DNA from 3 places in the Chelatococcus daeguensis genome. Region 3 is predicted to be linked to each of the others. Evidence: riboswitches for the same ligand, from Rfam matches in the RefSeq annotation. Region 3 holds a riboswitch; each other region holds the start of a gene.
What was found. A riboswitch is a leader RNA that binds a small molecule or an ion and turns the genes downstream of it on or off. The one in region 3 is predicted to bind cobalamin.
Positions count from the first base shown of each region.

Region 1 (3,263 bases), 490 kb from region 3:
GTGCGGTCGATGGCGACAAGGTTCGTATAGGCGATGTCGAGCCCAAGCCTCCCGGGAATGAGCTCGGCCTTCGCCGCCAGTTCGAAGCCGCTGGTCTCGGCCCGCGCCACATTGACGTAGCAACCAAAGGGCTGGTCCGGCCGGCAGGACGGATCGCTCTGGAAATTGATGAGATCGCGCAAGCGGTTGAGGAACAGCGTGCCGGAAAGGGTGAGCCGCCCGTCGAACAGCTTCTGGTCGATGCCGGCGTCGATGCCGAAGGAGCGCTCCGGGCTGAGCGCCGCATTGCCGTAGAGCGGATCGAGGCGCTGGTAGAGCGTCGGAGCCTTGGCGCCCGTCCCGGCGCTTGCGCGCAGCACGGTGCCGCTCTCCGCGATGTCGTAGGCGAGGGTGGCGCGCCAGGTGGCGAAGCGGTCCGCCCCCTCGATGTCGTCAATGCGCCCGCCGAGCGACAGGTTCAAGTGCTCGGCGAGGGCGATCTGGTGCAGGGCGAAGAGCGAGCGGGTGGTCTGGACGGCATCGTCGAGCGTCGTGCGTAGGCCGGGCACCGGCAGCACCGGCTGGCTCGTGCTCGTCAACGTCTCGCGTTCCACCTGGCCGCCGAAGGTAAGGAGGCCGAAGGCATCAAGCGAGAGATCGCCCTGATAGGAGGCGCCGACGCGCCCGCCGACATAGCCATCCTTCGACCAGTCCGTCACCGGCGCTGCCGTGCTGCCGTAATAGCTGATGGAGCGATAGTCGCGCTCGGTGCGGTTGGCATAGACGAGAAAGGTGTTCTTCAGCCGCCGGTCGAAGGCGTGGACGGTCGCCCTGGCATGGACCTGCCCGAGGCGCTGGACGCTCGACGACGGGGTGTCGGGAAAGGCTCCGAAGGCCGCGTCGTATTGCGTGGCATTGACATAGGCCGAGCCGCCGAGGTCGAAGGCGACGTCTTCGCTCGGCGAGAAGCCGAAGCGCGCGGAGAGGCCGAAGCGGCGCGCGCCGTCGTTCTCCAGCGGCCATGGGTGCCGGGCGCGGAGGCGGCCGATGCGGTGGCCCCAGCGCGAGAAGCCGGCGGTGTCGTAGCCGTTGAGGGAGATGGCATAGTTGAAGCGCGGATCGCCGCCGGACACGGCGGCCTGCACCCCCCTGCTGCCGTAACTGCCGCCCTCGGCGGCGATGGCTGCGCGCGGCTCGCCGCGGCCCTTGCGGGTGATGATGTTGACGACGCCGCCCATCGCGTCCGAGCCGTAGAGGGCCGATTGGGGGCCGCGCAGCACCTCGATGCGCTCGATGCCGGTCGGCACCAGCAACGAGAAGTCGAACTGGCCGTTGCCGGTGGACGGATCATTGACGCGCACGCCGTCGATCAGCACCAGGGTCTGGCCCGGCTCGCCGCCGCGCAGGCGCACAGAGGCGGTGGCGCCCGTGCCGCCACTCTCGGTGAGGTCGAGGCCGGGCACGCGGCGCAGGGCCTCGTTGAGCGTGCGAGCGCCCGCGCGGGCGATCTCCTCGCCGGTAATGACGGTAACGGCGCTGCCGCTGCGGGCAATGGCCTGCGGGCCGCGCGTCGCCGTGACGACGATCTCGCGCAGGGCTATCTCGTTGCTGGCGGCATCGGTGGCGGCAAGGATGAGGGAAGACAAAAGGAAGATACCGCCGGAGAGCGTCCGGCGGCCGGCGGAACCGGCCATGAAAACCTCCATTCCGCCCCTCCGGCGGATGTCAGGGTTGCCTCGCGCGCTGGCCGGTCTCCTGGCTTGCGGGTCCCTGCGGCGATTCGGCCTTCCCGGTGCCCGATGGCCCCAGTGGCTTCGTCGAATCGCCGCTCGCCGCTCACAGTTGCGGGGGCAGCCACGGTCTTGCACCGTGTTCCCGTTTCACCCCGCTGCGGCGGGGCACCAACGCAGGGCCTCTTTACGCAGACCGCGGCTCGGCCGCAAGCACGCGGAGCGGATACACCGCCCGTGCATTTGCGCCGGCGCAAGGAGCGCCGTAAGGCTGCGGCCGAGATTGCGCCCGTAAGGGCAGGCAAGGACATGAGGATATGAGGACGGCTGTCGCGTTCGCGATCGTGCTTGCAACAGGGCTCGGCCTTGGGCCGGCTTCCGGCAGCAGCGAGCCGGAGCGCCTCTCTCCTCCCTCCCCCCACGCAGTGGTGGGGAGGGCCGGGGTGGGGGGCGGTTCCGCCGGCGGGCGTTCGACGATTGCAGGTGGTGTGTCCGTCGGCCCGGAAGGCTTCCGGCCTGCACCCGCCGGCCCCCCACCCCTGACCCCTTCCCGCCGCGAGCGGGGGGAGGGGGATATGGTGCGCCTCGCCGCGGCCGGCCGATCGGAAACCGTGCCGTCCGTTGTCCGCTACACCGAAACGCCTCCGGCGCGGGTCGTCTCGCTCAACCTGTGCGCCGACCAACTCCTGCTGGCACTCGCCGACCGCGGCCAGATCGCCTCGCTCAGCCCCCTGTCGCGCGATGAGGATTATTCCTTCCTCGCGGGGCTGGTTGATGACCTTCCGGTCAACGGCGGCACGGGGGAGGAGATCCTTGTCGGCGAGGCGGACCTCGTGCTCAGTGGCCGGTACGGGACGCGCGTCAAGCGCGAGCTTTTGGAGCGCCACGGCGTGGAGCTGATGGTGCTCGACCCCTGGCGCGACATCGCCGGGGGGCGCGAGCAGCTCAGGGCCGTTGCGGCCCGGCTCGGCCATACGGAGCGCGGCGCGGCGCTTGCCGCCGAGATCGAGGCGGCGCTCGCGCGTACCAGGGGCATCGCACGGCGCCCGGCCACCGCGCTCGTTCTCTACCGGCGCGGCTATGTGCCGGGGGAACGCTCGCTCGTCGGCGAACTCCTCGGCCACATGGGCCTTCAGCCGATGCAGGCCCGCCTCGGCCTGACGCAGGGCGGCCTCGTGCGCCTCGAGCAACTCGTCATGGACCCGCCGGACTTCGTGGTGATGGACGAGGCCGATGCCCGCGCCATCGACAACGGCACGGCCTTTCTCGTCCACCCGGCGCTTGCCCGCGTGCTGCCGCCCGAGCGGCGCCTCTTCCTGTCCGACAGGCTCACCATCTGCGGCGGGCCGTCGACGCCGGCCGCCATCGAGGCGCTTGCGGCCGAGGTGCGTGCCAAGGTGAACGGGGAGCGTTAGCGGATCGACTCGCCGCCTCGCTCCTGCGCGATGGCGAGGAGTGCGGCGACGTCCATGTGCCGGCCGACATGGGCGGCGAGCCTGTCGAGGGCTTCCTCGATGCTGCGCTCGTAGGCGAGGCTGGCGCGGAAGGTGCCGC
Region 1 covers NZ_CP018095.1:68,566-71,828, reverse strand. The annotation lists gene BOQ54_RS00295 (TonB-dependent receptor plug domain-containing protein) at 1-1,673, opposite strand, end outside; cobalamin riboswitch at 1,708-1,900, opposite strand; gene BOQ54_RS00290 (ABC transporter substrate-binding protein) at 2,285-3,124, shown strand; gene BOQ54_RS00285 (cobyric acid synthase) at 3,121-3,263, opposite strand, start outside.
Region 1: it holds a riboswitch for cobalamin, as region 3 does, so the genes downstream of both, BOQ54_RS00295 (TonB-dependent receptor plug domain-containing protein) here and BOQ54_RS02590 (CbtB domain-containing protein) in region 3, are expected to answer to the same signal.

Region 2 (3,263 bases), 1.5 Mb from region 3:
ACAAGGGGCGGCCCCTGGCCGCTCAACGCATAGGCCAACCGCACGCCGTCGGGCGTCGCGCAGCGACGGATTTCCTGGGCCAGCGGCGTGGCTGCGGCCGGGCCCTGCGGCTCCGCCTCCCTCTCCTCGCGGGCCTCGACAGGCGCAGCCTCGCCCTCCCCGGCCTGCCGCGGCTGGACCATCGCGATCCGGCGGGCAGCCTCTCCGAGCCGGCGGATGTCCGTGCGCACCGTCTCGTCGTCGGGCTCGAGGGCCTGCAATATGCGGGCGTGGACGAGCGCGCGCTCCGGCTCGTCCGCCAGACGGTCGATCAGGATGCGCAGGAGACGCAGGCGCGTGACGTCGAGCTCGTCGCCGACGGCGATGCGCCAGGCCTCGAACTCCGGGCAGCGCGGCAGCGAGAGATCGTCGAGGAAGCGGCCGCGGAAGGCGCCGGCGAGCGCCTCCAGGCTTTCGGTGCCGAGCGCCTCGATATCGCGGATGCCGAGGCCGCGCAGCGGCGCCGCATCGAGGACCAGACCGTCCTTGTTGAGATAGACCGTGTTGCGGTCGGCCTCCAGAACGCCGCCCTCGCCGTTCTCGACGATCTGGCGGATCTTCGACAGGCTCCAGCGCAGCGCGCCGCGCGGGTCGTCCGGGATTTCCCAGAACATCTCGCACAGCCGCTCGCGCCGCTGCGGCCTGTCGGTCATGGCGAGATAGGCCAGCAGCGCCCGCGTCTTGCGCGACGGCGGCAGGGACACGGCCTCGCCGGCGCGAAGGACCGTCAGGTCTCCAAGAACGCGGATATCGAGCGACACGGCATGCTGCCTCTACTCGTTTCAAAATGTACCAATTGCGGCGGAGGGCTGAAAGTTATCATTCGGCCAGCGCTGCCGGGATGTGCCGCAGCGCACCCGACGAAACCCGCACCCCGTGCGCCGGAGTGGGAACGCTCGCCGGCTCGGCGGCTCGCCAACACAGTCGAGGAAGGATGGCGCCAAGATATTGACGCTGCCGCTCGCGATCGGCACGCTATCTAGTAGTCATGGTCTCTCGAATCGTCCTGAAACGAGAGCTAAGAGGGAATCCGGTGCGCCGAGCGGCAAGGCCGGAGCTGCCCCCGCAACTGTGAGCGGCGAGCCAATCGTCCATCGCGTGTCACTGGAGCCCGCGGGCTCCGGGAAGGCCGGACGAAGGCGACGACCCGCGAGCCAGGAGACCTGCCGTGACTGGAACGAAACGTCCTCGGGCGGGGTGTCCCGGTGGGTCGCTTGGGTCGTCGGGACCACGGCGTGAGCCGTCGACGCCATCCTCGCATCCGCCCGGCCTTTGCGCCCGATAATAGGGTTTGAAGCCGGTGTCTTTGTCCGTGGAAACCGAACGCCATCAACCAGATCAGGTCCGAGAACCCGCATCTGTGGACCGGCGCCTTCCAGGACGAGTTCAGGACGATGCTGAAGCAAGCGGCCGAGAGCGAGGCAGCCTGCGGGACGGGACACCATACCGCGCGGCTTCCTCGGGTTGAACGCGCCGCCGTGCGACCAGCACATGCACTTCATCGCCAACCGCTGCTACGCAGCCACCTGTGTATGGCGCGAATGCCGTGCAAACGATCTTGCGCCGGTACCCGGCGTGACATAGTGAATGTTATAACATTTCATTTTGCTGCGACGCGCCCTGCTCTCAGCCATCTGCGCCGCTCCCGCACGGGATGGACGGCAAAACCAGATGGCCTGTTTCCCAAAAAGGACCATGACCTTGCCAACCAGCTTCCTCCGTCCCTTCCTCGGGGCCTGCGGTGCAGCCGCCCTCCTGGCGCTTGCTCCACCTGCCGTCGCCGGGCAGACACAATATCCGCTGACGGTGAAGAACTGCGGCCGTGACATCATCTTTACGCAGGCGCCGACGCGCACGGTTTCCGTCGGCCAAAGCTCGACGGAAATCCTTTACCTCCTTGGCCTTGCGGAGAAGGTCGTCGGTACGGCGGTGTGGCTCGGGCCGGTGATCGAGGGCTACGAGGAGGTCAATGCCACCATCCCGCGGCTCGCCGACAACGATCCAAGCTTCGAGAGCGTGCTCGGCGCGAAGCCTGACCTCGTCACGACGCAGTTCCAGTGGCAGATCGGCCCACGGGGCGTGGTCGCGACGCCCGAGCAGTTCGCCGAGCTTGGCATCCCGGTCTACACCTCCCCGGCCGATTGCATCGGCAAGGACAATTCGAGTGGCGGCGACGGCGTGCGCACCACCAAATTCTCGATGGAGCTGATCTATCAGGAGATCGACGATCTCGCCCGCATCTTCGACGTCAAGGAGCGGGGCGACGCGCTGATCGCAAAGCTGAAGGCCCGCGAAGCGGCGGCCCGGCAGAAGATCGCCTCGCTCGGCGGCAAGGTGTCGGCCGTCTTTTGGTTCTCCAGCGCCCAGCTCGACATCGATCCCTATGTCGCGGGGCTGAGCGGCGCACCGGGCTACATCATGGCGACGCTCGGGGTCCGCAACGTCATCGAGAGCAAGGAGGAATGGCCGACGGTCGGCTGGGAGACGATCGCGCGGGCCAATCCGACGGTCCTCGTCGCCGGCCGGATGGACCGGCGCCGCTACCCGGCCGACGACATCACCGTGAAGCTGAAATTCCTCGAGAGCGATCCGGTCACGCGCCTCATGCCGGCGGTGAAGGACGGCCGCGTCATCGTCATGGACGCCCAGGCGATGAACCCGACGATCCGCACGATCGAGGGCATCGAGGTTCTCGCCCATGCGCTCGAGAAAGCCGGTCTCGTCCAGTGACGTCGCTACAGCTGTCCCCGGTCGAAGTTGACGCGGGCCGGACAAGGCCGGCGCTCGCGCCTTTGCGCTTCGTTGCGGATGGACTCGTCGCTGCCGCGATCCTGACGGCCGGGCTCGCGCTCGGCGCGGCCGTGGGCGAGACGTCCATTCCGGTTGAGACGGTGGCCAAGACCGTGGCCAACCGCCTGTGGAGTGCGGGCTATGCACTCGATCCCATCGACGAGGGCATCGTCTGGAACTACCGCATCGCGCGCGCCCTCGTCGCGGCCTGCTGCGGCGCCTCGCTCGCCTTGGGCGGCGTCGTGCTCCAGTCCCTGCTCCGCAACGCGCTTGCCGACCCGTATATCCTCGGCATCTCGGCGGGCGCTTCGAGCGGGGCGGTCGCGGTCGCCATCCTCGGCCTCGGCTCCGGCTTCGTATCGCTGTCGCTCGGCGCCTTCGCCGGAGCGCTCCTCGCCTTCGGCCTCGTCGCGCTGCTCGCGCTCGGGGCCGGA
Region 2 covers NZ_CP018095.1:2,016,382-2,019,644, reverse strand. The annotation lists gene BOQ54_RS19745 (alpha/beta fold hydrolase) at 1-800, opposite strand, end outside; cobalamin riboswitch at 1,012-1,224, shown strand; partial or broken gene BOQ54_RS20240 (ribonucleotide-diphosphate reductase subunit beta) at 1,362-1,608, shown strand; gene BOQ54_RS09600 (ABC transporter substrate-binding protein) at 1,735-2,769, shown strand; gene BOQ54_RS09595 (FecCD family ABC transporter permease) at 2,832-3,263, shown strand, end outside.
Region 2: it holds a riboswitch for cobalamin, as region 3 does, so the genes downstream of both, BOQ54_RS20240 (ribonucleotide-diphosphate reductase subunit beta) here and BOQ54_RS02590 (CbtB domain-containing protein) in region 3, are expected to answer to the same signal.

Region 3 (3,263 bases):
CGCCACGACCCTCCTCCCTGCCGTCGCGCTGGTCGCCGCCGGCCTTGTCATGTTGCGGTCCGAGTGCTGGGCAGTTCGCGCGATGGGAACCCTTGTGCCGGAGTTCGGCGCAAGACAGCTGTCGCGCGTCGCGATCGCTGATTCGCCCGTTCCGGGGCCGCTCGGCGACATCGAATCAGGCGAGGTTCTGGCCGTTGCGGCGCTGTCCTGCGACAGCGAGTGGCTCGTCCTGGTGGCGCGGAGGGCTCGCGATGAGGCGGAGCGGCAGCGCGGAGCCTGCGCCGATCTGCGCCGGCGCCTCGTGCGGGCCTCGCCCCGTTCGGGCGATGCCTGGCTTGCGCTGGCTGCCACCCACGTGACCGGGGGGCGCCTCGACGACCAGGGCAGGGCTGCCCTCGCCCTGTCGATCCGCACCATGCCTTTCGAGGCGTGGATGGCGGAGCGGCGGGTGCTCTTCGCCCTCGATGCCTTCGACGCCCTCACGCCGGACGAGCGCAGGCGCATCGCGGCGGATTTCGCCATCCTCGTGATGTCCGGGCATCGCATGCAGCACATCCTCGCGCGCGCGTCGCTGGACCCGCGGGCCGAAAAGGTCGCGCTGGCGCTGGGTGACTTGGCGGGCGGCGAGGTGCGCGCATGGTTCGCCACCCAGCTCGCGCGGCTCGATGCCGCCGAGAAGTGACGCTGTCCACAGGCCGCAGCGCGTCAGCCCGTTTGACACCCGCTCCGGCCGAACCCATATTCGATGGATGATGTTGAAGGTCGTGCCACAGCGCCGTTTCCTGCTTCGCGCGGGTTCTCTCATCGCGGGAATATAGCCCCGGACGCGGTGTGGCCATTGGGCTGCCCGGGTTCGGGGCAGCCGCCGGGCTTCGGCCTGACGACCGCCGGCGTAGGCCGGCCATACACGACATCACACGACAGTCATCCACATCATGCGGCTAGGGCGCCGCGCGCCGGCCGGCCGTAGAGGCGGTCGCGCTGCGAGGGCCGTTCCGCGAGCGGCCTGCCCGTCAGGAAGCGGCACCGGGCCGTCGAACGCTCATCGGGAGGTTATTCCATGTCCGCCGTATCGTCGCGCCGCGCCTTGCGCCGTCCGCCCATCACGGTCTCGCAGGAGGATTTCGACCGGCTTTACGCGCTGGCCGAGGCCGCGGCAGATCGCCAGCCGGAGGTTGCCGAGAATCTCCTGGGCGAGCTCGATCGGGCCAAGGTCCTTCCAGCCGGCAAGCTGCGCAGCGCCGTCGTCGCCATGGGCTCGCGCGTCACCTTCGAGGACGAGGTGACCGGCAAGGTGCAGACGGTCGAGCTCGTCTACCCCGGTGAGGCCGATATCGCGGCCGGCCGCATCTCCATTCTGACTCCAATCGGCGTCGCGCTCATCGGCCTCGCCGCCGGCCAGTCGATCTCGTGGGAGACGCGCAGCGGCGAGCGGCGGCAGCTCAAGGTCCACGCCGTCGAGGAGCGGTCCTGAGGCGCCAACGGGCGCCTCGGCGGTGACGCTCGGCAAAAAGCGTGATTGCAAGCGCCTCGTGAAACGGTAATGTGCCGGTGACGGTGCCTCGCTCCCGCGAGGTGAAAAGGGAACGCGGTCGAAAGCCGCGGCTGCCCCCGCAACTGTAGGCGGCAAGCGCCGGGCCGGATGCCACTGGGACCCATGGTCCCGGGAAGGCGGCCCGGAGCCGAGAGCCGCAAGCCAGGAGACCTGCCGTCGCCGATCCACGCGTGAGGCTGCCGGGTGTGGCAGCCAGGGAGATGCACGATGACCGCAGTCGCAACCGCCCGCGTTGCCAGCCGCGCCGAAGCCTTCAAGGTGGCGCTTCTCGCCTTCGTCCTCGGCACGGGCCTCGTCTTCGTGACGGGCTTCGCCCATCCCGACACCATCCACGACGCCGCGCACGACACGCGCCACGCCCTGAGCTTCCCCTGCCACTGACGGGCAATGCTTCAACGCGTGCTCGCGGTCGGCCTTGTGGCCGGCCTCGTTGCCGGGCTTGCGGTTGCGGTCCTGCAGCATTTCACCACGACGCCGCTGATCCTGGCGGCGGAGGTCTATGAGGTCGAGGCCGAGCAGCAGGCCCGTGGCCTGCTGGTGCCGGCCAATATCATCCTCGCTCACGGCGGCCACGGCGCCCGTGCTGCCGCATCGGGCGGTGAGGCCGGCTTCGATGCCGGCAGGGCCTTGCTGACCGGGCTTGCCACGATCGTCACGGCCGTCGGTTTCGCCCTCGTCATCCTCGCCGCCATGATCGCGGCAGGCGGGCGCATCGACGAGCGCCGGGCCCTCGGGTTCGCCTTCGCCGCCTTCCTCGCCGCCGGCCTTGCACCGGCCCTCGGCCTCGCGCCGGAACTGCCCGGCAGCGCCGCCGCGCCGCTGCTGGCGCGGCAGGTCTGGTGGATCGCGACGGCGGCGCTGACCGCGGGCGGCCTGTGGCTGTTCGTGCACCACGGCGCGTTCTGGGCCCGAGCTATCGCCCTTGCCATGATCGCGGCGCCGCACGTCGTCGGCGCGCCGCATCCGGCCGCCTACGAGAGCCGCGTGCCGGCCGAGCTCGCCGCCCAGTTCGCCGCCACCTCGCTCGCCGTCCAGGCGGTGCTGTGGCTGTCGACCGGGCTCCTCGTCGGTCTCCTCTGGCAGCATCTGGCCCACCGGGCGGGTGAGGCGTGATGGCGGCGCCCGACGTCACCGTCTTCGTCTGCGTCTCCTGCCGGCGGCGCGCCGACAATGCCGTCGGCTTCGATGAGCCGGGCCGCGTGCTCGCCGAGCGCCTCGCCGACCGGCTGGCCGATGACGCGCCCGGCGCCGCGGTGGTGCCGGTCGAGTGCCTCGCCGTCTGCAACCGCCCCTGCACGGTGGCGCTCGTCGGTGACGGCAAGTGGACCTATCTCGTCGGTGACCTCGACAACGAGGCCCATCTCGACGACATCGCCGCTGCCGCACGGGCTTATGGCGCCACCGAGAACGGCATCATCGCCTGGAAGGAGCGGCCGCTGCCCTTCCGCAAGGGCGTCGTCGCGCGCGTGCCGCCCCTGGCCTTTCGCCCGCAGACGCCGACGCCGGCCCTGAGCGGCAGCGATGCGCTGACGCAGGACTAGCCGCGCCGCTCCTGGCGCAGCCCCCGATTTTCTTGTGCCGCCGTGATGCGGCAGACTGGACCGACAGATGCAAGCGACCCTTCCAGCAACGACGGCCAAGGTGCCGTGTACCATCGTCACCGGCTTCCTTGGCGCGGGCAAGACGACCCTCGTGCGCCGCATCCTCG
Region 3 covers NZ_CP018095.1:559,051-562,313, forward strand. The annotation lists gene BOQ54_RS02580 (hypothetical protein) at 1-682, shown strand, start outside; gene rnk (nucleoside diphosphate kinase regulator) at 1,061-1,474, shown strand; cobalamin riboswitch at 1,539-1,727, shown strand; gene BOQ54_RS02590 (CbtB domain-containing protein) at 1,763-1,936, shown strand; gene BOQ54_RS02595 (CbtA family protein) at 1,943-2,668, shown strand; gene BOQ54_RS02600 (DUF1636 family protein) at 2,668-3,096, shown strand; gene cobW (cobalamin biosynthesis protein CobW) at 3,164-3,263, shown strand, end outside.